Regions from separate parts of the Streptomyces sp. NPDC056738 genome, predicted to be linked through region 2. Evidence: riboswitches for the same ligand, from Rfam matches in the RefSeq annotation. Region 2 holds a riboswitch; each other region holds the start of a gene.
The links. Region 2 has a riboswitch for cobalamin ahead of ACFRIC_RS35070 (cobalamin biosynthesis protein). Riboswitches for the same ligand answer to the same signal wherever they lie in the genome.
Positions count from the first base shown of each region.

Region 1 (7,499 bases), on a different contig from region 2:
CATGTGAACGACCCCGGCCGCACCGAGTGGGAGGGCTTCTGGACCGCGACCCGCGCCGCGGCCGCCGGCGGCATCACCACCCTGATCGACATGCCGCTCAACTCCCTCCCGCCGACGACGACGGTCGACCACCTCGCTACGAAGCGGGACGTCGCCCGCGCCAAGGCACACATCGACGTCGGCTTCTGGGGCGGCGCGCTGCCCGGCAACGTCAAGGACCTCCAACCCCTGCACGACGCCGGTGTGTTCGGGTTCAAGGCGTTCCTGTCGCCGTCCGGCGTGGAGGAGTTCCCCGAACTCGACCAGGAGCAGCTCGCCCGGTCCCTCGCCGAGATCGCCGGCTTCGGCGGACTGCTGATCGTGCACGCCGAGGACCCGCACCATCTCGCCGCCGCCCCGCAGAAGGGCGGCCGCAGGTACGCCGACTTCCTCGCCTCGCGCCCCCGGGACGCCGAGGACACCGCAATCGAGAGCCTCGTCGCACAGGCCAGGCGTCTCGACGCGCGGGTGCACGTGCTGCACCTGTCGTCGAGCGACGCGCTCCCGCTGATCGCAGCGGCCAAGGCCGACGGCGTCCGGCTCACGGTGGAGACCTGCCCGCACTACCTCACCCTGACCGCCGAGGAAGTCCCTGACGGCGCCAGCGAGTTCAAGTGCTGCCCGCCGATCCGCGAGGCCGCCAACCAGGACCTGCTGTGGCGGGCGCTGGCCGACGGCACGATCGACTGCGTGGTCACCGACCACTCCCCGTCGACCGCCGACCTCAAGACGGACGACTTCGCGACCGCGTGGGGCGGCATCTCCGGCCTTCAGTTGAGCCTGGCCGCCGTCTGGACCGAGGCCCGCGGGCGCGGCCACGGCCTGGAGGACGTGGTCCGCTGGATGTCCTCCCGCACGGCCGAACTGGTCGGCCTGGGCGGCAGCAAGGGCGCCATCGCGGCGGGACACGACGCCGACTTCGCGGTGTTCGCCCCCGACGAGACCTTCACCGTCGACCCCGCCGCGCTCCAGCACCGCAACCGCGTGACGGCGTACGCGGGCAGGACCCTCGCCGGCGTCGTGAAGTCGACCTGGCTGCGCGGCCAACGCGTCTTCGCCGACGGCGAGTTCACCGATCCGAAGGGTCACCTGCTGACCCGTACGAACTGATTCCCCCGCCCCGTGGCGGCCGACTCGCGAAAGGAACCCCTGATCACCGTGACGGCGACCCAGAGCTTCACCGGAGACGCGAACCCCTACGGAGGCGGTGACCCGTACGCGGACTACCGCACCACCGACTTCCCCTTCACCCGGTACGCCAACCTGGCGGACCGGCAGCTCGGCGCGGGCGTCGTCGCCGCCAACGACGAGTTCTTCGCCCAGCGCGAGAACCTTCTCGTCGCCGGGGCCGCCGAGTTCGACCCCGAGCACTTCGGCCACAAGGGCAAGGTCATGGACGGCTGGGAGACCCGGCGGCGCCGCGGCGCCTCCGCCGAGCACCCGTGGCCGACCGCCGAGGACCACGACTGGGCCCTGGTACGGCTCGGTGCCCCCGGGGTGATCCGCGGGATCGTCGTCGACACCGCCCACTTCCGCGGCAACTATCCGCAGGCGGTGTCGGTCGAGGGCGCCTCCGTGCCCGGTTCGCCCTCCCCCGAGGAACTCCTGGCGGACGAGGTGAAGTGGACGACTCTGGTACCGCGCACGCCGGTCGGCGGTCACGCGGCCAACGGATTCACCGTCTCGGTCGAACAGCGCTTCACCCACCTGCGGGTCAACCAGCACCCCGACGGGGGCATCGCCCGGCTGCGCGTGTACGGCGAGGTCGTGCCCGACCCGCGCTGGCTGTCCGCCCTCGGCACGTTCGACGTGGTCGCCCTGGAGAACGGCGGACAGGTCGAGGACGCCTCCGACCTCTTCTACTCACCCGCCACCAACACCATCCAGCCCGGCCGTTCGCGCAAGATGGACGACGGCTGGGAGACCCGCAGGCGACGCGACGACGGCAACGACTGGATCCGCTACCGGCTCGTCGCCCGGTCCGAGATCCGCGCCTTCGAGATCGACACGGCGTACCTGAAGGGCAACAGCGCCGGCTGGGCCTCGGTCTCGGTGCGCGACGGCGACGGCCCGGACGCGGGGGAGTGGACCGAGATCCTGCCCCGCACCCGCCTCCAGCCCGACACCAACCACCGCTTCACCCTCGCCGCACCCGCCGTCGCCACGCACGCGCGCGTGGACATCTTCCCGGACGGCGGCATCTCCCGCCTGCGCCTCTTCGGCTCCCTGACGGAGGAGGGCGCGTCCCGCCTGACGGCACGCCACCAGGAACTGGGCGGCTGAGCGGCCCGGTTCGGCCCGCAGCCGGGCACACCACGGGGGACTCCGCTCCTCCGGAAGGGGCTCCCCCTTCCGGAGGAGCGGGCTCAGCGCATGCCGGGGCCGCCCCCGATCGGATCCTCGCTCGTCATGCCGCGTGTCCGCCGTCCACCGCGAACTCCGCCCCCGTGACGTATCCCGCCTCGCTCCCCGCCAGGTACGCGACGAGCGACGCGACCTCGTCGGCGGTGCCGAAGCGGCCCACGGCGGTCAGCGCGCTCTGGCCCGGCGCGTACGGGCCGTCCGCCGGGTTCATGTCGGTGTCGACGGGACCGGGATGGACGATGTTGGCGGTGATCCCGCGGCCGCCGAGCTCCCGCGCCAGCGCCTTGGTCAGGCCGACCAGCGCGGACTTGCTCATCGCGTAGAGCGTCCCTCCCGGACCGGGCACGCGCTTGGCCATGCAACTGCCGATCGTGACGATCCGCCCGCCGTCCCCGAGATGCGGCGCGGCCGACCGGGAGGCCAGGAAGACGCCCCGGACGTTCACGTCGAGCACCCGGTCCACGTCCGCCGGGGTCAGGGACTCCAGCGGACCCAGGACCCCCACCCCCGCGTTGTTGACGAGGACGTCGAGCCGCCCGAACTCCGCGACGACCCGGTCCGCGACCGTGCCGGACTCCGTCGCGTCGGAGGCGTCCGCGCGCAGGGCCAACCCCCTGCGCCCGAGCGCCTCGACACCCCGTACGACGTCCTCCGCGGCCTCCTTGCCGCTCACATAGGTGATGGCCACGTCCGCGCCCTCGCGGGCCAGCCGCAATGCCGTCGCGGCCCCGATGCCCCGGCTCCCGCCGGTCACGAGGGCCACCTTGCCGTCCATGTCTCGCTGAGAGGTCTGAGAGGTCTGAAGGGTCTGAGAAGTCATGAACCCATCCCAGCCGCCGCGGCCGCGGGACGCTGGCGGCGAACGGACACCGACATCGGCGGATGACATGATGACCGGCGACATAGGGCGACGGCGGAACGAGGAAGCCGGTGTGAATCCGGCGCGGTCCCGCCACTGTGACCGGTGAGCGCGCTCCGGCATGCCACTGCCCCGACCGGGGTGGGAAGGCGGAGCGCTCGGGGATCCGGGAGCCAGGAGACTCACGCGGTCGCCTCCTCGATCGACACCGGGGCGGATCTCCCCGGGAGGGGAGTGGTGCGCTGTGCCCAAGACGCCGGCGGAAGAGATGTCGGGGGAGTCCGCGGCGGTGCGCGGACCCGTGCCGTGCCGGGTCGTCGTGTGCCGGGACTGCTGCTGCGGCAGTCCCAAAGTGACCGGGGTGGACCACGCCGCACAGACCGCGCGGCTGCGCGCCGAGGTACCGGTGCGCGTCTCCGAGTGCCTCGACGTGTGCGACCAGGCCAACGTCGTCGTCGTACAGCCGTCCGCGGCGGGCCGGGCGGCCGGCGCGCGGCCCGTCTGGCTCGGACTCGTCAACGACCCCGAAGCGACCGAGGACATCGTGACCTGGGTACGCGCCGGCGGTCCGGGCGTCGCTCCGCCGCCGGACATCCTCGACCTGTACACCTTCACCCCGCCGGGGCGCCCGGCCGACTCCTGAGCCTGCGCACGCAGGGGCCGGCCGACCCGCCCCGGGGCGCCGAATGCGACGCCCCGGGGCATTTTGACGCCGTGTCAGGACGCAACGGGCCAAGGCCGTTTGCGTCCAGTCGATCTCTCTTCCACCCCGCCTGACCTGCGGCGAAAGTAGTTCTTGCCACCGGGCGACCCGCCCGGGACGACCTCCACGGCTGCACCTGCAGGGCAGCCGGGCGGTCGGTGACGTGCCTTCGCCCGTACGACTTCCACGCCGCAGGAGAGATCATGAAGTTCAGCCACGCCGTCCGCCGTACCACCGCAGCCGTCGCCGCCGTCGGCGCGATGTCCCTCGGCATGGTGGCCACCACCGCCGGCGCAGCACACGCCGTCGCGTCCTGCTCCGGGGACGTGTCGATGTACGGCACGCTCTCGGACGGCCGGCTGACGTACACGCAGATCGCGCCGGACACCGGCAACCGCGTCAAGACGCTCATCGGCCCGAACCTCGGCTTCACGCCCAAGGCGATGGCGACGCTCAACTTCAACACGGTCCTGGTCACGTCGACCACCGGCGACCTCTACCGCGTCGACATCCAGACCAACAACACCTCCCTCGGGGTCGCGGGAGTCGTCAAGATCTGGGACGGCGGCTGGACCTTCGACAAGATGGTCTACGACGGAGCCGGCCACCTCTACGGGACCGTCGACGGCCAGCTCCACCAGTACGTCGTCTCCCAGCCCAAGCCGGCGGGCTCGGAGCACATAGGCCAGCACGTCGTGATCGACACCGGCTTCGTCCTCAAGACGCTCGCCGCCGCGGGCGACGACCGCATCGTCGCCTCGACCGCCGACGGCCGGCTGCTCAGCTACAAGATCAACGGAGTGGACGACTGGGACCTCTCCGTCCTCAAGGCGAGCGGGTGGTCGGCGGTCGACTCGCTCTCCTCGCCGGGCGGCGGCCTCTACTACGGCCGCACCAACGGCGGCATGTACTGGTACTCCGACGCCGACCCGACCGACGGTGACGGCGGCGACATCACGTACCACTCCGACGACCCGGTGGACGCCTCCGGCTGGACCCAGAGCCTGTTGTCGGCCTACGCCAACAACTGCGCCTACGTGCCGGCGGCGCCGCCGAAGTCCGTCCAGGGCGGCACCATCTACCGCAGCGAGGTCATGGACCGGGCCAAGAACTGGTACAACCGCAACGTCCAGTACGACCAGGGCGCCTCCGCCGTGGACGTCGACGGCGACCACTCCTACCGCACCGACTGCTCCGGCTTCGTCTCCATGGCCTGGCACCTCACCACCTCGCTGACGACCGAGACGCTGCCCAGCGCGAGCACGCAGATCAGCAAGACCGCCCTCCTGCCCGGCGACGCGCTGAACGACTACTCCGAGCACGCCGTCATCTTCGCGGGCTGGAAGAACCAGGACGCGGGCACCTTCTACTACTACTCCGAGAGCAGCCCGGCCACGGACATGAACTACTCGACCGCGAACATCAACAGCGGTGACATCAGCGGCCACCCGGCCTCGGACTACGTCGCCCTGCGCTACAAGAAGATTGCCTGACACCCCACTTGACGCCTCGAAGGCCCCGCCGATCCCCGGCGGGGCCTTCGAGGCGTTCGCGCGCCCTGGGAGACGTCTGCCCTGCTCCGGCCCACGCCGAAAAGGGCGGTGCCCCTCGCCACGAGGGGGCACCGCCCTTTTCGGACTGGCGGACTGGCGGACTGGCGGACTGACGGGCCGACGGGCCGCGGCAGCGGCGAGCCGCAGCCGTACGCGGCGGGCGGGCTACTGCCAGCCGGCGTCCGTCGGAGCGACCTGCCAGCCGGCGTCTGCCGGAGCGACCTGCCAGCCGGCGTCGGAGGCGAGAACGGAGGAGGCCGGAACCGCGTCCGCCGTGGACCGGTGCGTGACCACCGGCGCGGCGAGAGCCGCGGCGACGACGAGGGAGGTGACCGCGGCGGCCTTGGCGATGCGGGTACGAAGCATGGCTGTTTCCGTTCCTTCCGGGACGAGATGCGGTGTCCGGCCTGGTGTCGCGCCCCGCGGTGGCGCTCTCCTCGGCCGGTGACTCATAGGTTCGTCGCAGCTCAGGCCAGAGGAAAGGGTTCACGGATGGACGGAAGCGGCCTTGGACCGATGCGTCCAGGCAGGCCGTTTCAGTCCACCGGCTGCGGCTCGAAGGCCAGGGGCATCAACGGCACCCCGGCACCGGTCGGCCGCGCCCCGGCCAACTGCGGTACGACGCGGAGCAGTCGGCGGGTGGCCCGCACCGCTCGTTCCTCCGCCTCCTCCAGCGTGTCCGCCAACAGGTAGAAGCCAAGGGTGAGTTCGACCGCCGAGACGGTGTGCACGGCGACGTGCTCGACACCGTCGCGGGGCACGATCGCCGCTCGCACCAGAGTTCTGATGTTCGGTGGCGGCTCGTCGCCGTACGGCAGTTCCAGATATGTGTGGACCAGGTACATGCGGTCCAGAATCTCAACGCGATGCGCCGACAAGTCGGCTCGCGTGATGGCCAGTTGAGGCCTTGGCCGGTTTGGTCCTTCCCCCTGTGGCGATCCCCGGTCCTCTGCGAAGATCATCGTGGGACAGGGGAGGGTCTGTGGAAACTGGGGGGAACCGGATGCTGACCGCACTTGGACTCGATACGGCCGCGGAGACGGTGTACCGCGCCATGCTCAGAAGTCCGGCAGCCGGTGTCGCGGCCCTCGCCGACACCGTGGGACTGTCCGGGGACGAGGTGCGCGACGCCCTCGACACGTTGAGCGAGCTGGCCCTGGTGCGCCCGGCCGCGGGGGACGCCGGCCGGCTCCGGGCCGTCTCCCCGGACATCGGCATGGAGATCCTGATGGGCCGCCAGCAGGCCCAGTTGGCGGCCCAGCAGCAGCGCCTCGAATCCTCCCGGGCCGCCGCGGCCCAGCTCATCTCCGAGTACGCCGAGCTCCGCCCGGCCACCAGCCATCCCGGGGTGGAGCAACTCGTCGGCCTCGACCAGATACGCGACCGGCTGGCCGTACTCACCCGCGAGGTGCGCGAGGAGTTCCTGGCCTTCGCCCCGGGCGGACCGCAGACCGCGGAGAACATGGCCGCCTCCCGGCCCCTCAACGAGGACCTGCTCGGCCGCGGGGTGCGCATGCGCACGATCTACCTCGACAGTGTCCGTACGAACCGGCCCACCGTCGAACACGCCACCTGGCTGGCCCGGCTGGGCGGCCGGGTCCGCACGGTGCCGTCCCTGCCGACCCGGATGATCCTCATGGACCGGGAGACCGCCATGATCTCGGTCAGCAGCGACGACACCGCCGCCGGCGCCGTCCTGCTGACCGGCCAGGGCACGCTCACCGCCCTGTGCGCGCTCTTCGAGACCACCTGGGAATCCGCCCAGCCGCTCGGCGAGACCGTCCCCACCGACCCGAACGGACTCACCGGCCAGCAGACGACCACGCTGCGGCTCCTGGCCGAGGGCCACACCGACGAGGCCATCGCCAAACGGCTCGGGGTCTCCCACCGTACGGCCCGCCGGATCGCCTCCGAACTCATGGAACGCCTGGACGCCCGAAGCCGCTTCGAGGCCGGCGTGAGGGCCGTCCAGCAGGGCTGG
Region 1 is NZ_JBHTZF010000008.1:125,602-133,100, reverse strand. Features, by position in the region: gene allB (allantoinase AllB) at 1-1,149, shown strand, start outside; gene alc (allantoicase) at 1,198-2,322, shown strand; gene ACFRIC_RS22160 (3-oxoacyl-ACP reductase family protein) at 2,447-3,223, opposite strand; cobalamin riboswitch at 3,321-3,446, shown strand; gene ACFRIC_RS22155 ((2Fe-2S) ferredoxin domain-containing protein) at 3,531-3,905, shown strand; gene ACFRIC_RS22150 (tachylectin-related carbohydrate-binding protein) at 4,169-5,458, shown strand; gene ACFRIC_RS22145 (hypothetical protein) at 5,684-5,884, opposite strand; gene ACFRIC_RS22140 (hypothetical protein) at 6,055-6,363, opposite strand; gene ACFRIC_RS22135 (helix-turn-helix domain-containing protein) at 6,522-7,499, shown strand, end outside.
Region 1: it holds a riboswitch for cobalamin, as region 2 does, so the genes downstream of both, ACFRIC_RS22155 ((2Fe-2S) ferredoxin domain-containing protein) here and ACFRIC_RS35070 (cobalamin biosynthesis protein) in region 2, are expected to answer to the same signal.

Region 2 (7,499 bases):
GCCCTCGACGAGCGCGGGGAGTTCGCCGGTGACGTCCACCCGGGTCGGGTTGCCGATCCGGTAGGCGGCGCCACTGGCACGGGCCGCCAGCAGGTCCGTGTCGGCGGTCGACAACAACAACACTGTGCTCATGCGGGTGCTCCCGGTGGGATGAAGGGCAGTCCTTGCGGCGCGCCGGACTCGATGAGCCGCCACAGCGCGTCCGTGTCCGCGTGTTCCTCGATCAGGTCGCCGAGCCGGTCGAGCTGCTCCTCGCGCAGCGCCGCGAACGACGTGTCGGGGGCCGGCACGAAGCGGCGGCCCGCGGCGGCGGCCACCTCGCGCAGGAAGGCCCGCCGGAATCCGTCCGACTCCAGGGAGCCGTGCCAGTGCGTGCCCCAGACGGAGCCGACCCGGCACCCGTCCAGACCCTGTCCGTGGCCGTCGGACATGAACGGCGTGCCGCCGGTGACCTCGGCGACGCCGTGGTGGATCTCGTACCCCTCGACGGGTTCGCCGAGGGCCTCGCCGACCGGCCGCGCCAGCGTCTTCTCCCGGGCGAACCGCACGCGTACGGGCAGGAGTCCGAGCCCCTCGACCCGGCCGGCGCGCGACTCGACCTCGTCCTCGATGTGCTCGCCGAGGAGCTGGTAGCCGCCGCAGACGCCGAGGACGGGCCGCCCCTCGGCGGCCCGGCGCGCGATGGCGTCCGCGAGGCCGCGCTCGCGCAGCCACCGGAGCGCGTTGACCGTGCCCCGGGTGCCGGGGACGACGACCAGGTCCGCGTCGGCCAGCTCCTCGGCCCGGTCCACGAACCGCACGACGACGCCCGGTTCGGCGGCCAGCGCGTCGACGTCGGTGAAGTTGGACATCAGCGGGATCGCGCAGACGGCGACCCGCAGGACGTCCTCGCCGACGGGGGCGGCGACGGCGGACTCGCGGACGGCGCCGCGCAGCGAGACGCGCAGCCCGTCTTCCTCGTCGATGCCGAGTCCGTGCTGGAAGGGCAGCACGCCGTAGGTGCGCCGCCCGGTCAGGCCGTGCAGCATGTCGAGCCCCGGCTCCAGCAGGCTCACGTCACCGCGGAACTTGTTGACGAGGAATCCGGCGACGAGCGCCTGGTCCTCGGGCGACAGCAGCGCGACGGTCCCGAAGAACGAGGCGAACACCCCGCCCCGGTCGATGTCGCCGACGACGAGCACGGGAAGCCCCGCGTTCCGCGCCACCCCCATGTTCACGATGTCGGTGCGCCGCAGATTGATCTCGGCCGGGCTGCCGGCCCCTTCACAGATCACCGCGTCATACGTGCCCCGCAACTGCGTCAGACAGTCGAGGACGGTGGCGAGGAGTGCTTCCTGGCGCCCCCCGCGCAGCCGGTCCCCGGGCGCCGCGGCGCCCGGCGCGGGGCCCGTCGCGGACCCGGTCGTCCCGAAGAAGCCGCGGGCGCTCATCTCGCCGACCGGCCTGCCCATCAGGACGACCTGACTGCTGCGGTCGCTGCCCGGTTTGAGCAGCACCGGATTCATCAGCGCGGTCGGCTCCACACGGGCGGCCTGCGCCTGCATGGCCTGCGCCCGCCCGATCTCGGCGCCCTCGCGCGTCACGAACGAGTTCAGCGACATGTTCTGGGCCTTGAAGGGCGCGACCTTGACGCCCTGGCGCGCCAGCCACCGGCAGATCCCGGCGGTCACGACGCTCTTGCCCGCGTCCGAGGTGGTCCCGGCGATCAGCAGTCCGCCGCTCATGCGGTGCGCCCCTTCCTGGTGAACGGAACCCGTCCGGCCCCGGTGAGCAGAACCCGCCCGGCGGCGCTCACGCCGAGCGCGAGCCAGCCGACGCGCCGGGAGAGCCGTACGGCCCGTTCGATGTCGTGGACGTGGACGGCGCGCCCCACGCCGTTGAGCACGGGCCGGTGCTCGACCCGTCCGCCGTACGAGAGGGTGCCGCCGAGCCGCACGCCGAGCGTGCCCGCGAACGAGGCCTCCACGGGCCCGGCGTTGGGGCTCGGATGCTTGCGGGCGTCCGCGCGCCAGGCCCGCAGGGCTCCGCGCGGGTCGGGTCCGGCCACGGCCGCGAGGACGGCGGTCAGCCGGGCTCCCGGCCAGCCGGCCAGGTCGTCGAGCCGGGCGGAGGCCCAGCCGTAGCGCCGGTGGCGGGGGGACCTGTGTCCGACCATGGCGTCGAGCGTGTTCACGGCGCGGAAGGCGACGAGTCCGGGCACACCACCGACGGCCCCCCAGACCAGGGCGCCCACGACGGCGTCGGAGGTGTTCTCGGCGACGGACTCGACGACCGCGCGCGCGACGCCGTCGGCGTCCAGCGCCTGCGGATCGCGTCCGCACAGGTGCGGCAGCCGCTCCCGGGCCGCGCCGAGGTCACCGGCCGCGAGCGCGCCGCCGATCGTCCGCGCCTCGTGGCCGAGAGAGGTGCCTCCGACGACGGCCCAGGTGGCGGCGGCGGTCAGGGCGACGGAGGCGGCGGGGGAGCGGCGTACGGCACGGCTCGCCAGCGCGGCCAGTCCGGTGGCGCCGCCGACGCAGACGGCCGTGTGCAGCGCGCCCCACCCGCGGTGGTCGCGCCACAGTGTCCGTTCGACGGTCGCGGCGGCCCGCCCGAAAGCGGCGACCGGATGCCCTCGGCGGGGATCGCCGAGCAGCAGGTCGCCGAGAAGGCCGGCGGCGGCGCCGTACGCGAAGACGCGATCGGCACGCACGGGGTCAGCCGGCCGTGGGGTGGAGCGGAACCCTCGTACTCAGCGAAACGGGCAACGGGCAGCCGCGCATGGCGATATGTCCTCACTCAGGGTGTCCACGCCCTGGTTCGACGAGACCGGCGGTGAGAGTTCCTGGCTCCCGGGGAGTTTCTTCCCCGATGACAGTGGCGGGACCGCGCCGGATTCGCACCGGCTTCCTCTCATGCCGCCGTACTTGGCTCCGGCAGTCCACCACGGGGCGAGAACGGCCGTCAACTGGCTGTTGACCTGCGGAGGGACAGTGTGCGCAGGCCCACATACGCGTGGGGTGCGGGACGGTGATCCGTCCCGCACCCCACGCGCGGTACCGCTCGGCTCGGCCCGGTTCCGGGCCGTCGCCGGGCTACTTGGTGATGATCAGGGAGATGCCGTACGCCACCGCCGCGGCGCAGGCCGCGAAGCAGACGTACGCGCCGGTGGCCGCCGCGACCGCGGAACCGCCCTGGGCGGACTCCTTCTTGGAGAGGCCGGCGACGCCGAGGGTGAAGAGGGCGACGAGGGCCACGGTCACTCCGAGGCTGACCCCGAAGACGGATCCGAGGGCTGACCAGTCGATGCTCATGCTGTTTCTTCCTTCGGTTCTCAGGCCACTCGGGACGGCGCCGACGGGTTCGCCGTGGGCTCGGCCGGAGCCGGGATGGTGGCCGTGAGGCCTTCGGCCACGGTGCCGGCCGGGGGCGGGGTGACCGCGGCGATGGCCTGCGTCACCACACCGGCGGGCTCCTCGGTGTCGTTCACGTTGTTGTGGTCGACGACCTCGCGGCGCGAGCGGCGCCAGATCGCGAAGCTGGAACCGACCAGGAAGACCGCGACCAGCGTGGTGCCCCAGGCGCCGAAACCGGTCACCCATTCGGCGAGCGCGCCGACCAGGGCGGCGGCGGGCAGCGTGAGGACCCAGGCGACGACCATGCGGGTGGCGGTGGACCAGCGGACCACACCGCCCTTGCGGCCGAGACCGGCGCCCATCACGGAACCGGAGACCGAGTGCGTGGTGGAGAGGGAGAAGCCGATGTGCGAGGAGGCCAGGATGACCGTCGCCGCGCTGGTCTGGGCGGCGAAGCCCTGCTGCGGCTGAAGGTCGGTCAGGCCCCGGCCCATCGTGCGGATGATGCGCCAGCCGCCGAGGTAGGTGCCGAGCGCGATGGCGAGACCGGCGGAGAGGATGACCCAGACCGGCGGGTCGGAGTCGGGAGCGACGGCGCCACCGGCGACCAGGGCCAGGGTGATGATGCCCATCGTCTTCTGCGCGTCGTTGGTGCCGTGGGCCAGCGAGACCAGGCCCGCGGAGGCGATCTGGCCGGCGCGGTAGCCCTTCTTGGTGGCCTTGGTGTCGGCGCCACCGCTCAGCTTGTACGACAGCCGGGTCGCGAGCATGGCGGCCAGACCGGCGACGATCGGGGCGGCGACGGCGGGCAGAAGCACCTTGCCGACCAGGACGTCACCGTGCACGGCGCCGGTACCGGCGGAGGCGATGGTGGCGCCGACCAGGCCGCCCATGAGGGCGTGCGAGGAGCTGGACGGGAGTCCGACGAGCCACGTCACCAGATTCCAGAGGATCGCGCCGACGAGCGCGGCGAAGATCACCTCTGGCCGGATGCCTGTCTCGTCGACGAGGCCCTTGGAGATCGTGTTGGCGACCTCGACGGAGAGGAAGGCGCCGACAAGGTTGAGGGCGGCGGACATGGCCACCGCGACCTTGGGCTTGAGTGCGCCGGTCGAGATGGTGGTGGCCATCGCGTTGGCGGTGTCGTGGAAACCGTTCGTGAAATCGAACACGAGAGCGGTGACGATCACGATTCCGAGGAGGAGCGTGATGTGTTCCATTTACCCAGGCTTCTGTTGGACGTCAGTGGCAGGTGGACCGTAGGCAACCTGGGTGAACGGAAGATGAACTGGGCCGGACCGGGTGGTGTCCTGAACGGTGGATCCTCATTCCGCTTGTGTGGAGGAACGGTTCGGCAGGTTCGAACGGATTCGGAATTCCGTGCTCCGCTTGGGGTCCGCGCCTCGGGTTCGCGGCTCGAACTGAGGGGGGTTTAGATGACGAGATCCCCGTCACGCCCAGGCTGTAGCCGTCATCACACCCCTGGACGGCTCGAAGGGGTCGCCCGGTGAGGGTCCTCCGGGCCGGTGCGGGGTCGTAGCGGGTCGACCACGGGGTGTGATCCGCGGCAAATGTCCGACCGGCGCGACGTCCGCGATCCGACGACATGATGTGACTCAAATCACATACAACCGTGGGCTCTTGGCGGGTCGTATACGTCCTGGAGCCCGCCCGCACGCGGTGCGCGAGAGGCCATGCCTGGCAGGATCGCGTCATGACTGAGCGGCACCGGGACGCACGCGACGGACACGAGCACCGGCGGACGACGGGCGGGCCCGGCGAGCCGCCCCCGGCGGACCCGCGGGACACCCTCCGGCACGCCTGGGACGACCTGGTCTCCACGGCCCGGCGCACGGTCGCCGACGGGCTGGTCGTCGGCACGTCCGGCAACGTCTCGGTCCGCGTCGGCGACACCGTCCTGGTCACCCCCACGGGCGTCCCCTACGACCGGCTGACCCCCGACGACATCACCGGCGTCGACCTCGACGGCCGGCAGGTGCTCGGCTCGCTGCGGCCGACCAGCGAACTGCCCATGCACCTCGCGGTGTACGGCGCGACCGGAACGCGGGCCGTCGTCCACACCCACGCACCGCACGCGACGGCCGTCTCGCTCCTCGTCCACGAACTCCCGCTCGTCCACTACATGGCGGCGGCCCTCGGCGGCCCGGTCCGCGTCGCCCCCTACGCGGCCTACGGCACACCCGAGCTGGCCGAGAACACCCTCCGGGCCCTGGCCGGCCGCACCGCCTGCCTCCTGCGCAACCACGGCACCATCGCCCACGGGGCCTCGCTGGACCAGGCGTACGACCGCACGGCCCAGCTCGAATGGATGTGCCGCGTCTGGCTCCTGTCCTCCTCCGTCCCGGGCCTCACCCCCGCCCTGCTCTCCCCGGCCCAGCTCGAGGAGGCGGGCGAGCGCCTGCGCGGCTACGGCCAGCAGACCTGAGAGCCAGCCGGGGCCGGTGACCCGAGATCCGCCGGGGCCGGGGGCCCGAGATCCGCCCGGGCCGGGGGCCCGAGGCACGCCCGCGCCGCCGCCCCGGTACGAAGGGGGCGCGCACGTCGTCCGTCACCCCGTTGACGCGCTCCCGCTGGCCGATGGTCCGGTCCCCCGGGAAACTGGTCGGGTGCGCACCCTAAAAGCCACGGCAGCGGCCGTCACCGTAGCCATAGCCGCCGGCGCGGCCTCCGTGGCGGCGGGCCGGTTCGCCAGCGACGCCGCGCTGAAGACGAGGCCCGGCAAGCCTCTGGCCACCGAGCCCCGGCTCACCGTGCACGCCACGACGTCGGGCGGCATCACCCTCACCAGGGCCCTGGCGTCCCGGCGCCCGGGAACCTACGGCCTCGCGGGCGACGGCTCGCACGCGATCGTCGGCCCCCTCCAGAACTCCGTGCCCCACACCGCCGACACCGTCGTACGCAGCCTGGAACGCGTCACCCACGGCTCCCTGGAGCCCGGCGACAAGGTGTGGCTGACCCCGAACCTGTACGTCGGCGACCCCGGGTCCGCCCTCGGACTCGAACACGCCGACGTCGACGTGCCCGGGGAACTCGGCGCACTGCCCGCCTGGTTCGTGCCCGCGGTCCGCGACACCTGGGTCATCACCGTGCACGGCCTCGGCACCACCCGCGAACACCCCATGAACCTGATGGGGTTCCTGAACGGCCGGCACTTCCCCGTCCTCGACCTCGCCTACCGCGGCGACCTCGGCGCACCCCGCCCGCCCGACGGCCTGAACCACCTCGGCGAGACCGAGTGGCGCGACCTCGACGCGGCCATCCGCTACGCCGTGCGGTTCGGAGCCGAGCGGGTCGTCCTGTACGGCTGGTCCACCGGCGCCACGATGGCCCTGCGCGCCGCCGCCCACTCCGCGCTGCGCGAGCGCATCTCCGGACTCGTCCTGGACTCACCCGTCCTCGACTGGGAGACCACGCTGCGCGCCCTCGCCGGCGCCCGCCACACCCCCGGCTTCCTGCTGCCGCTCGCCGTGCGCGCCGCGCAGGGCCGCACCGGCGTACGCGGCGACCGCATCGCCCACGCCGCACACCCCGACCAGGTCAAGGTGCCCACCCTGCTCGTGCACGGCCCCGACGACGGCATCGCCCCCTGGGGCGCCTCCCGCCGCCTCGCCGCGAGCCGGCCCGACCTCGTCACCCTGCACACCGTCCCGAACGCCCCGCACGGCGCCATGTGGAACGCCGACCCGGCGACCTACGAAGAAGCCCTGCGGCGGTTCCTCACCCCCCTGATGTGAGCGCCCGGGCCGCCGCGGGGACAGGCTTCCGGTTGGGCCCCGGACAACTCCGCGCGGCCCGCGTTCCCGTGCGCGGGGCACCCCGGCAGGCCCCCGCTCCCGGCGCCCCCGCGGTCCGCGACGGCATTCCGTTTGGGTTTTCGGACTGTCAACCGCAAGACTGCACCCGTGACGTCCCGTAACCCGCGCGACTCCAGGCTCCGACTCGTCAGCCCCCGGTCCCTCGCGACCGCTCCCCGAGCGGTGACCCAGCGCCGCACCCGCCGCCCCGCACCGCGGCCGCCGGAAGGCACACCGCCGCCCGCGGAACTCGCCCGCATGGCGCGCACCGGCCTGTCCGACGCGGCCCGCGTGGCGCGCTGGGCCGACGCCGCCCTGCGCCCGGGACGCGACGGCGCGAACCCCGACG
Region 2 is NZ_JBHTZF010000017.1:82,173-89,671, forward strand. Features, by position in the region: gene cobN (cobaltochelatase subunit CobN) at 1-132, opposite strand, end outside; gene ACFRIC_RS35065 (cobyric acid synthase) at 129-1,724, opposite strand; gene ACFRIC_RS35070 (cobalamin biosynthesis protein) at 1,721-2,692, opposite strand; cobalamin riboswitch at 2,798-2,941, opposite strand; gene ACFRIC_RS35075 (hypothetical protein) at 3,075-3,293, opposite strand; gene ACFRIC_RS35080 (anion permease) at 3,314-4,555, opposite strand; gene ACFRIC_RS35085 (class II aldolase/adducin family protein) at 5,050-5,781, shown strand; gene ACFRIC_RS35090 (alpha/beta hydrolase family protein) at 5,963-7,090, shown strand; gene ACFRIC_RS35095 (hypothetical protein) at 7,259-7,499, shown strand, end outside.

Region 3 (7,499 bases), on a different contig from region 2:
CGCGGTGACATACGCCGTGTACCGCCCGTGGGGCCGGGACTGGACCAATGGTGTAGACCAGTACCGGGAGCTTGGCCTAGACCTAGGGGGGTGTCAAGGGTGTGTAAGCCCGTCCAGTCGGCCGTTATGGGACCTACATATGCAAGGACCTTTAAGTAGCCAAGCGGCACAAATTACGGACCCGTTCGCGGCCTGCGAAGGAACCACTTCCGGCCGGTCCGCACCGAGTTCGACGGCACCGTCCCCTCGCGATGGACTAGACCAACAGGTACGCCGACGGTATATAGAGGGGATCACGGAGCGTGCGGGGAACACCCGCACGACGAGCCGTGCCACGATGTGAGCCGTGGCCGACGACATGGCGGTCGCTTCGGCATCCGGAGCCGGGAAGGCAGAGCATGAGCACCGACGTCAGCAGTGCGGAGAACGAGGGTGGGGCGCCCATCCGTACCGCGCGCGTGCCCAAGTACTACCGCCTCAAGAAGCACCTGCTCGACATGACGGAGACGCTGCCGCCCGGTACGCCGGTACCGCCGGAGCGCACCCTCGCCGCCGAGTTCGACACCTCGCGCACCACGGTGCGGCAGGCCCTTCAGGAGCTGGTCGTCGAAGGGCGCCTCGAACGCATCCAGGGCAAGGGCACCTTCGTCGCCAAGCCGAAGGTCTCCCAGGCGCTCCAACTGACCTCGTACACCGAGGACATGCGCGCCCAGGGACTCGAACCGACCTCGCAGCTCCTGGACATCGGCTACATCACGGCGGACGACGCCCTGGCCGGCCTGCTCGACATCACCGCCGGCGGCCGGGTGCTGCGCATCGAGCGGCTGCGCCTCGCCAGCGGCGAGCCCATGGCCATCGAGACGACCCACCTCTCCGCCAAGCGTTTCCCCGCCCTGCGCAGGTCGCTGGTCAAGTACACCTCTCTCTACACCGCCCTGGCCGAGGTGTACGACGTCCACCTCGCCGAGGCCGAGGAGACCATCGAGACCTCGCTGGCCACCCCGCGCGAGGCCGGACTGCTCGGCACCGACGTGGGCCTGCCCATGCTGATGCTCTCCCGCCACTCGCTCGACCGGCAGGGCGAGCCGGTGGAATGGGTGCGCTCGGTGTACCGGGGCGACCGGTACAAGTTCGTCGCCCGCCTCAAGCGCCCGCAGGACTGAGCGACCGGGAGCCGTCCACGGGCACGGGACACACCCCCGTGCCCGACACGAACCCTCCACACACCGTCCGTGCTGCGGTGTTCCCTAAAGCCGGACCGTCCCCTAGATTGCCTGCGCGTTACCCAGGTGATCGATGAGGGGACGGAGTCGCCCGATGTCAGACCTGCCCGAAGTGAAACCACCCGTGGTGACACCGGTACGAGTGGTGATCGCCCTCTGTCTGCTCGCGCCCTTCGTGGCGATGCTGTGGGTCGGCTCCTACACAAAGACCGACCCGGCGTTCATCGGTGTCCCGTTCTTCTACTGGTACCAACTGCTGTGGGTACCCCTCTCCACCCTGCTGACGGTGATCGCCTACCAGTTGTGGAAGCGTGACCAGCGGGCCCGCACCTCCGTGAAGGAGGGGGCGGAAGCATGAACGACGGTGTGAACGGCGTCGCTCTCGGCGTCTTCATCTTCTTCTTCCTGGCCGTCACGGTCATGGGCTTCCTGGCGGCACGCTGGCGCAGGGCCGCCGACGAGCACACCCTCGACGAATGGGGCCTGGGCGGACGGTCCTTCGGCACCTGGGTGACCTGGTTCCTGCTCGGCGGCGACCTCTACACGGCGTACACCTTCGTCGCGGTGCCGGCGGCGGTCTACGCGGCGGGCGCGGCCGGATTCTTCGCGGTGCCGTACACGATCCTGGTCTATCCGCTGATCTTCACCTTCCTGCCCCGCCTGTGGTCGGTCTCCCACCGCCACGGCTATGTGACGACCTCGGACTTCGTGCGCGGCCGCTTCGGCTCCAAGGGCCTGTCCCTCGCCGTGGCCGTCACCGGCATCCTCGCCACCATGCCGTACATCGCGCTCCAACTGGTCGGCATCCAGGCCGTCCTGGACGTGATGGGCGTGGGCGGCGGCGACAGCACCAACTGGTTCGTCAAGGACCTGCCGCTGCTCATCGCCTTCGGCGTGCTGGCCGCGTACACCTACTCCTCGGGGCTGCGGGCACCCGCGCTGATCGCGTTCGTGAAGGACACCCTGATCTACATCGTGATCGCGGTGGCGATCATCTACATCCCGATCAAGCTGGGCGGCTTCGACGAGATCTTCAAGGCGGCGGGCGCCAAGTACACGGCCGCGGGCGCCGGCGGGGTCGTCCCCGCCGAGGCGGGCCAGTGGACGTACGCCACCCTCGCGCTCGGCTCGGCGCTGGCCCTGTTCATGTATCCGCACTCGGTCACCGCGACGCTGTCCGGCCGCAGCCGGGAGGTGATCCGCCGCAACACCACGATCCTGCCGCTGTACTCGCTGATGCTGGGCCTGCTCGCCCTGCTCGGGTTCATGGCGATCGCGGCGGGCGTGAAGGTCACCAACGGCCAGCTCGCCATCCCCCAGCTCTTCGAGAACATGTTCCCCGACTGGTTCGCGGGCGTCGCCTTCGCCGCCATCGGCATCGGCGCGCTCGTCCCGGCGGCCATCATGTCGATCGCTGCCGCGAATCTCTTCACCCGCAACATCTACAAGGACTTCTTCAACCCGGCCGCGACCCCGCGCCAGGAGACCCGGGTCTCCAAGCTGGTCTCGCTGCTGGTGAAGGTGGGCGCGCTGGTCTTCGTCCTGACCATGGACAAGACCGTCGCGATCAACTTCCAGTTGCTGGGCGGCATCTGGATCCTGCAGACCTTCCCGTCGCTGGTCGGCGGTCTGTTCACCCGCTGGTTCCACCGCTGGGCGCTGCTGGGCGGCTGGGCGGTCGGGATGCTCTACGGCACGATCGCCGCCTACGGCGTGGCCTCCCCGACGCAGAAGCACTTCGGCGGCAGTTCGAAGGAGATCCCCGGCATCGGGGAGATCGGCTACATCGGTCTGACGGCGTTCGTCCTGAACGTGGCCGTGGCCGTCGTCCTGACCTTCGTCCTCAGGGCGCTCAAGGCCCCGGAGGGCGTGGACGAGACCTCGCCCGGGGACTACACGGCCGACTCCGGCGATCCGGGCGTCGAGACGGAACTCCCGCCGGCCACGGCGGACGCGACCCACTAGGCGAGCTCCGGGACGGGACCGGCCCACCGGCCGGTGCCGGGACAGTCGTGAACGACGGGCCACCGGTGAAAAACCGGCGGCCCGTCGCCGTGCCGGTCGGGCACACTCGCCCGCATGGACATCGTCATCCGGCCGGCGCGGCCCGAGGAGTACCCCGTCATCGGCGAGATCGCGGCCCGGGCCTATCTCGGGGACGGGCTGCTCGACTTCGGGGAGAGCGACGCGTACCTCACGAGGCTGCGGGACGTCGCGGGGCGCGCGGCCGTCGCCGAGGTGCTGGTGGCCGCCGAGGGGGACCGGGTGCTCGGCAGTGTCACGTTCGCGGCGGACGGCAGCCCCATGGCCGACTCGGCGCACGAGGGGGAGGCCGAGATCCGGATGCTGGCGGTCGCGCGGGAGGCGCGCGGCCGGGGCGCGGGCGAGGCCCTCGTGCGCGCCTGCGTGGCGCGGGCACGGGCCCTGGAGGGCTGCGCGCGCCTCGTGCTGTCCACCCAGCGCACGATGCACAGCGCCCACCGGCTCTACGAGCGCATCGGCTTCACCCGCACTCCGGAGCGCGACTGGAACCCCTTCCCGGAGCTCGACGACATCCGGCTGCTCACTTACGAGTTGACGCTCCAGCACGCTCCGTAGCGCTCTCGGACATCGAGCGGACACAACATGTGGGGGTAGTCCCGAAGCCCGGCACAAGATGTATGCTCATGGTCGCTGTCGCCGCAGGGGAATCCGGTGCGAATCCGGAACTGTCCCGCAACGGTGTACTTGTGCGTGTTCGCGTCTGCGTGTGCCCGTACTCGCGTCAGTCCGAGGACCTGCCGACAGCGCGCCCCGGCCGACCGGCCCGGGTGCCGACGACGTCCGGGCCTCGCGGAATGGGCCGGTGGACGCGGAGCGCTGCTGCCCGAAAGCGCTCCCGTGTGCCCCGTGCCCCCCGTAAGGCCCCGTGCCGAGCGAGGAGAGCCCCACGTGACCATCGCGCCAGCCGATCCGGCTTCAGTGACCGCGCAGCAGGCCCCGGTGGAGACCGACGGTCCCGGGACCGCGCTGCTGCGGACCCTGACGGATCTGACCGCCGACCTCCCCGACGCCGACCCCGGCCGGGTCGCCGCGGCGGCGCTGCGCGGCCGGTCCGCCCGCGCCGACGAGGCCGAGCTGCGCGAACTGGCCACCGAGGCGGCCGCGGGTCTCATCTCCGAGGACCCCGCCTACTCCCGGCTGGCCGCCCGGCTGCTCGCGATCACCATCGCCGCCGAGGCCGCCTCCCAGGGCGTCACCACCTTCTCCGAGTCGGTCGCCGTCGGCCACCACGAGGGCCTGATCGCCGACCGTACGGCCGCGTTCGTGCGGCTGCACACGGACCGCCTCGACGCGCTGATCGACGCCGAGGGCGACGACCGGTTCGGCTACTTCGGGCTGCGCACGCTGCACAGCCGCTATCTGCTCCGGCACCCGATCACCCGCAAGGTCGTCGAGAGGCCCCAGCACTTCATGCTGCGGGTGGCCTCCGGTCTCGCGGAGGACGACACCGTCCGCTCCGTGGAGGAAGTCGCCGCGCTCTACCGGCTCATGAGCCGCCTCGACTACCTCCCCTCCTCCCCCACGCTCTTCAACTCCGGTACGCGGCACCCCCAGATGTCGTCCTGCTACCTCCTCGACTCGCCGCTGGACGAGCTGGACTCCATCTACGACCGCTACCACCAGGTGGCGCGGCTGTCGAAGCACGCGGGCGGCATCGGACTGTCCTACTCCCGCATCCGCAGCCGCGGTTCGCTGATCCGCGGCACCAACGGGCACTCCAACGGCATCGTCCCGTTCCTGAAGACGCTCGACGCCTCGGTCGCCGCGGTGAACCAGGGCGGCCGGCGCAAGGGAGCGGCCGCGGTCTACCTGGAGACCTGGCACTCCGACATCGAGGAGTTCCTGGAGCTGCGCGACAACACCGGTGAGGACGCCCGGCGTACGCACAACCTGAACCTCGCGCACTGGATCCCGGACGAGTTCATGCGCCGGGTGAACGAGGACGGCGTCTGGTCGCTGTTCTCCCCCGCCGACGTGCCGGAACTGGTCGACCTGTGGGGCGACGAGTTCGACGCGGCCTACCGCAAGGCCGAGGAGGCCGGGCTCGCCCGGAAGACCATCCCGGCCCGCGACCTCTACGGCCGCATGATGCGCACCCTCGCGCAGACCGGCAACGGCTGGATGACCTTCAAGGACGCCGCCAACCGGACCGCCAACCAGACGGCGGAGCCGGGCCACACGGTCCACTCCTCGAACCTGTGCACCGAGATCCTGGAGGTCACGGACGACGGGGAGACGGCGGTCTGCAACCTGGGCTCGGTCAACCTCGGCGCGTTCGTGACCGGCGGTGACATCGACTGGGAGCGGCTCGACGAGACCGTGCGCACCGCGGTGACCTTCCTCGACCGCGTGGTGGACATCAACTTCTACCCCACCGAGCAGGCGGGCCGCTCCAACGCCAAGTGGCGTCCGGTCGGTCTCGGCGCGATGGGCCTGCAGGACGTCTTCTTCAAGCTGCGGATCCCGTTCGACTCGCCCGAGGCCCGCGCGCTGTCCACCCGGATCGCCGAGCGGATCATGCTCGCCTCGTACGAGGCCTCCGCGGACCTCGCCGAGCGCAACGGACCGCTCCCGGCCTGGGAGAAGACCCGTACCGCCCGCGGCGTGCTGCACCCGGACCACTTCGACGTCGAGCTGAACTGGCCGGAGCGCTGGGCGGCCCTGCGGCAGCGGATCGCGGAGGTCGGCATGCGCAACTCGCTGCTGCTCGCCATCGCTCCGACCGCCACCATCGCCTCGATCGCGGGCGTGTACGAGTGCATCGAGCCGCAGGTGTCGAACCTGTTCAAGCGCGAGACGCTCTCCGGCGAGTTCCTCCAGGTCAACTCCTATCTGGTGGACGAGCTGAAGAAGCTGGGCGTGTGGGACGCGCAGACCCGTGAGGCGCTGCGCGAGTCCAGCGGCTCGGTGCAGGGCTTCACCTGGGTCCCGCAGGACGTCCGCGACCTGTACCGCACGGCGTGGGAGATCCCGCAGCGCGGCCTGATCGACATGGCGGCGGCCCGGACCCCGTTCCTGGACCAGGCCCAGTCGCTGAACCTGTTCCTGGAGACGCCGACCATCGGCAAGCTCTCCTCGATGTACTCCTACGCCTGGAAGTCGGGCCTGAAGACGACGTACTACCTGCGGTCCCGGCCCGCGACGCGCATCGCCCGCGCGGCCCAGGCCCAGGCGCGGCCCGAGACCACGATCCCCGTCCAGCAGGCGGCCGACCCCGACGCCGTCGCCTGCTCCCTTGAGAACCCCGAGTCCTGCGAGGCCTGCCAGTAATGAGCTCAACCGAGAAGAATCTGCTCGACCCGGGCTTCGAACTCACCCTGCGTCCCATGCGCTACCCGGACTTCTACGAGCGCTACCGGGACGCGATCAAGAACACCTGGACCGTCGAGGAGGTCGACCTCCACTCGGACGTCGCCGACCTCGCGAAGCTGACGCCGGGTGAGCAGCACATGATCGGCCGGCTGGTCGCGTTCTTCGCGACGGGCGACTCGATCGTGGCGAACAACCTGGTGCTGACGCTGTACAAGCACATCAACTCCCCCGAGGCGCGGCTGTACCTGAGCCGTCAGCTCTTCGAGGAGGCCGTGCACGTCCAGTTCTATCTGACGCTGCTCGACACCTACCTGCCCGACCCCGAGGACCGCTCGGCGGCCTTCGACGCGGTCGAGAACATCCCCTCCATCCGCGAGAAGGCGCAGTTCTGCTTCAAGTGGATGGACTCGGTGGAGAAGCTGGAGCGGCTGGAGACCAAGGCGGACCGCCGGCGCTTCCTGCTGAACCTGATCTGCTTCGCCGCGTGCATCGAGGGGCTCTTCTTCTACGGGGCCTTCGCGTACGTGTACTGGTTCCGCAGCCGGGGTCTGCTGCACGGCCTGGCGACCGGCACCAACTGGGTGTTCCGCGACGAGACGATGCACATGAGCTTCGCCTTCGAGGTGGTCGACACCGTCCGCAAGGAGGAGCCGGACCTCTTCGACGACCTGCTCCAGGAGCAGGTGACGGACATGCTGCGCGAGGCCGTCGAGGCGGAGCTGCAGTTCGGCCGTGACCTGTGCGGCGAGGGCCTGCCGGGCATGAACACCGAGTCGATGCGGCAGTACCTGGAGTGCGTGGCGGACCAGCGCCTCCAGCGGCTGGGCTTCGCGCCGGTGTACGGCTCCGAGAACCCGTTCTCCTTCATGGAGCTCCAGGGTGTCCAGGAGCTGACCAACTTCTTCGAGCGCCGGCCGTCCG
Region 3 is NZ_JBHTZF010000007.1:219,375-226,873, forward strand. Features, by position in the region: gene ACFRIC_RS20340 (GntR family transcriptional regulator) at 399-1,163, shown strand; gene ACFRIC_RS20345 (DUF3311 domain-containing protein) at 1,318-1,581, shown strand; gene mctP (monocarboxylate uptake permease MctP) at 1,578-3,188, shown strand; gene ACFRIC_RS20355 (GNAT family N-acetyltransferase) at 3,303-3,821, shown strand; cobalamin riboswitch at 3,874-4,023, shown strand; gene ACFRIC_RS20360 (ribonucleoside-diphosphate reductase subunit alpha) at 4,155-6,536, shown strand; gene ACFRIC_RS20365 (ribonucleotide-diphosphate reductase subunit beta) at 6,536-7,499, shown strand, end outside.
Region 3: it holds a riboswitch for cobalamin, as region 2 does, so the genes downstream of both, ACFRIC_RS20360 (ribonucleoside-diphosphate reductase subunit alpha) here and ACFRIC_RS35070 (cobalamin biosynthesis protein) in region 2, are expected to answer to the same signal.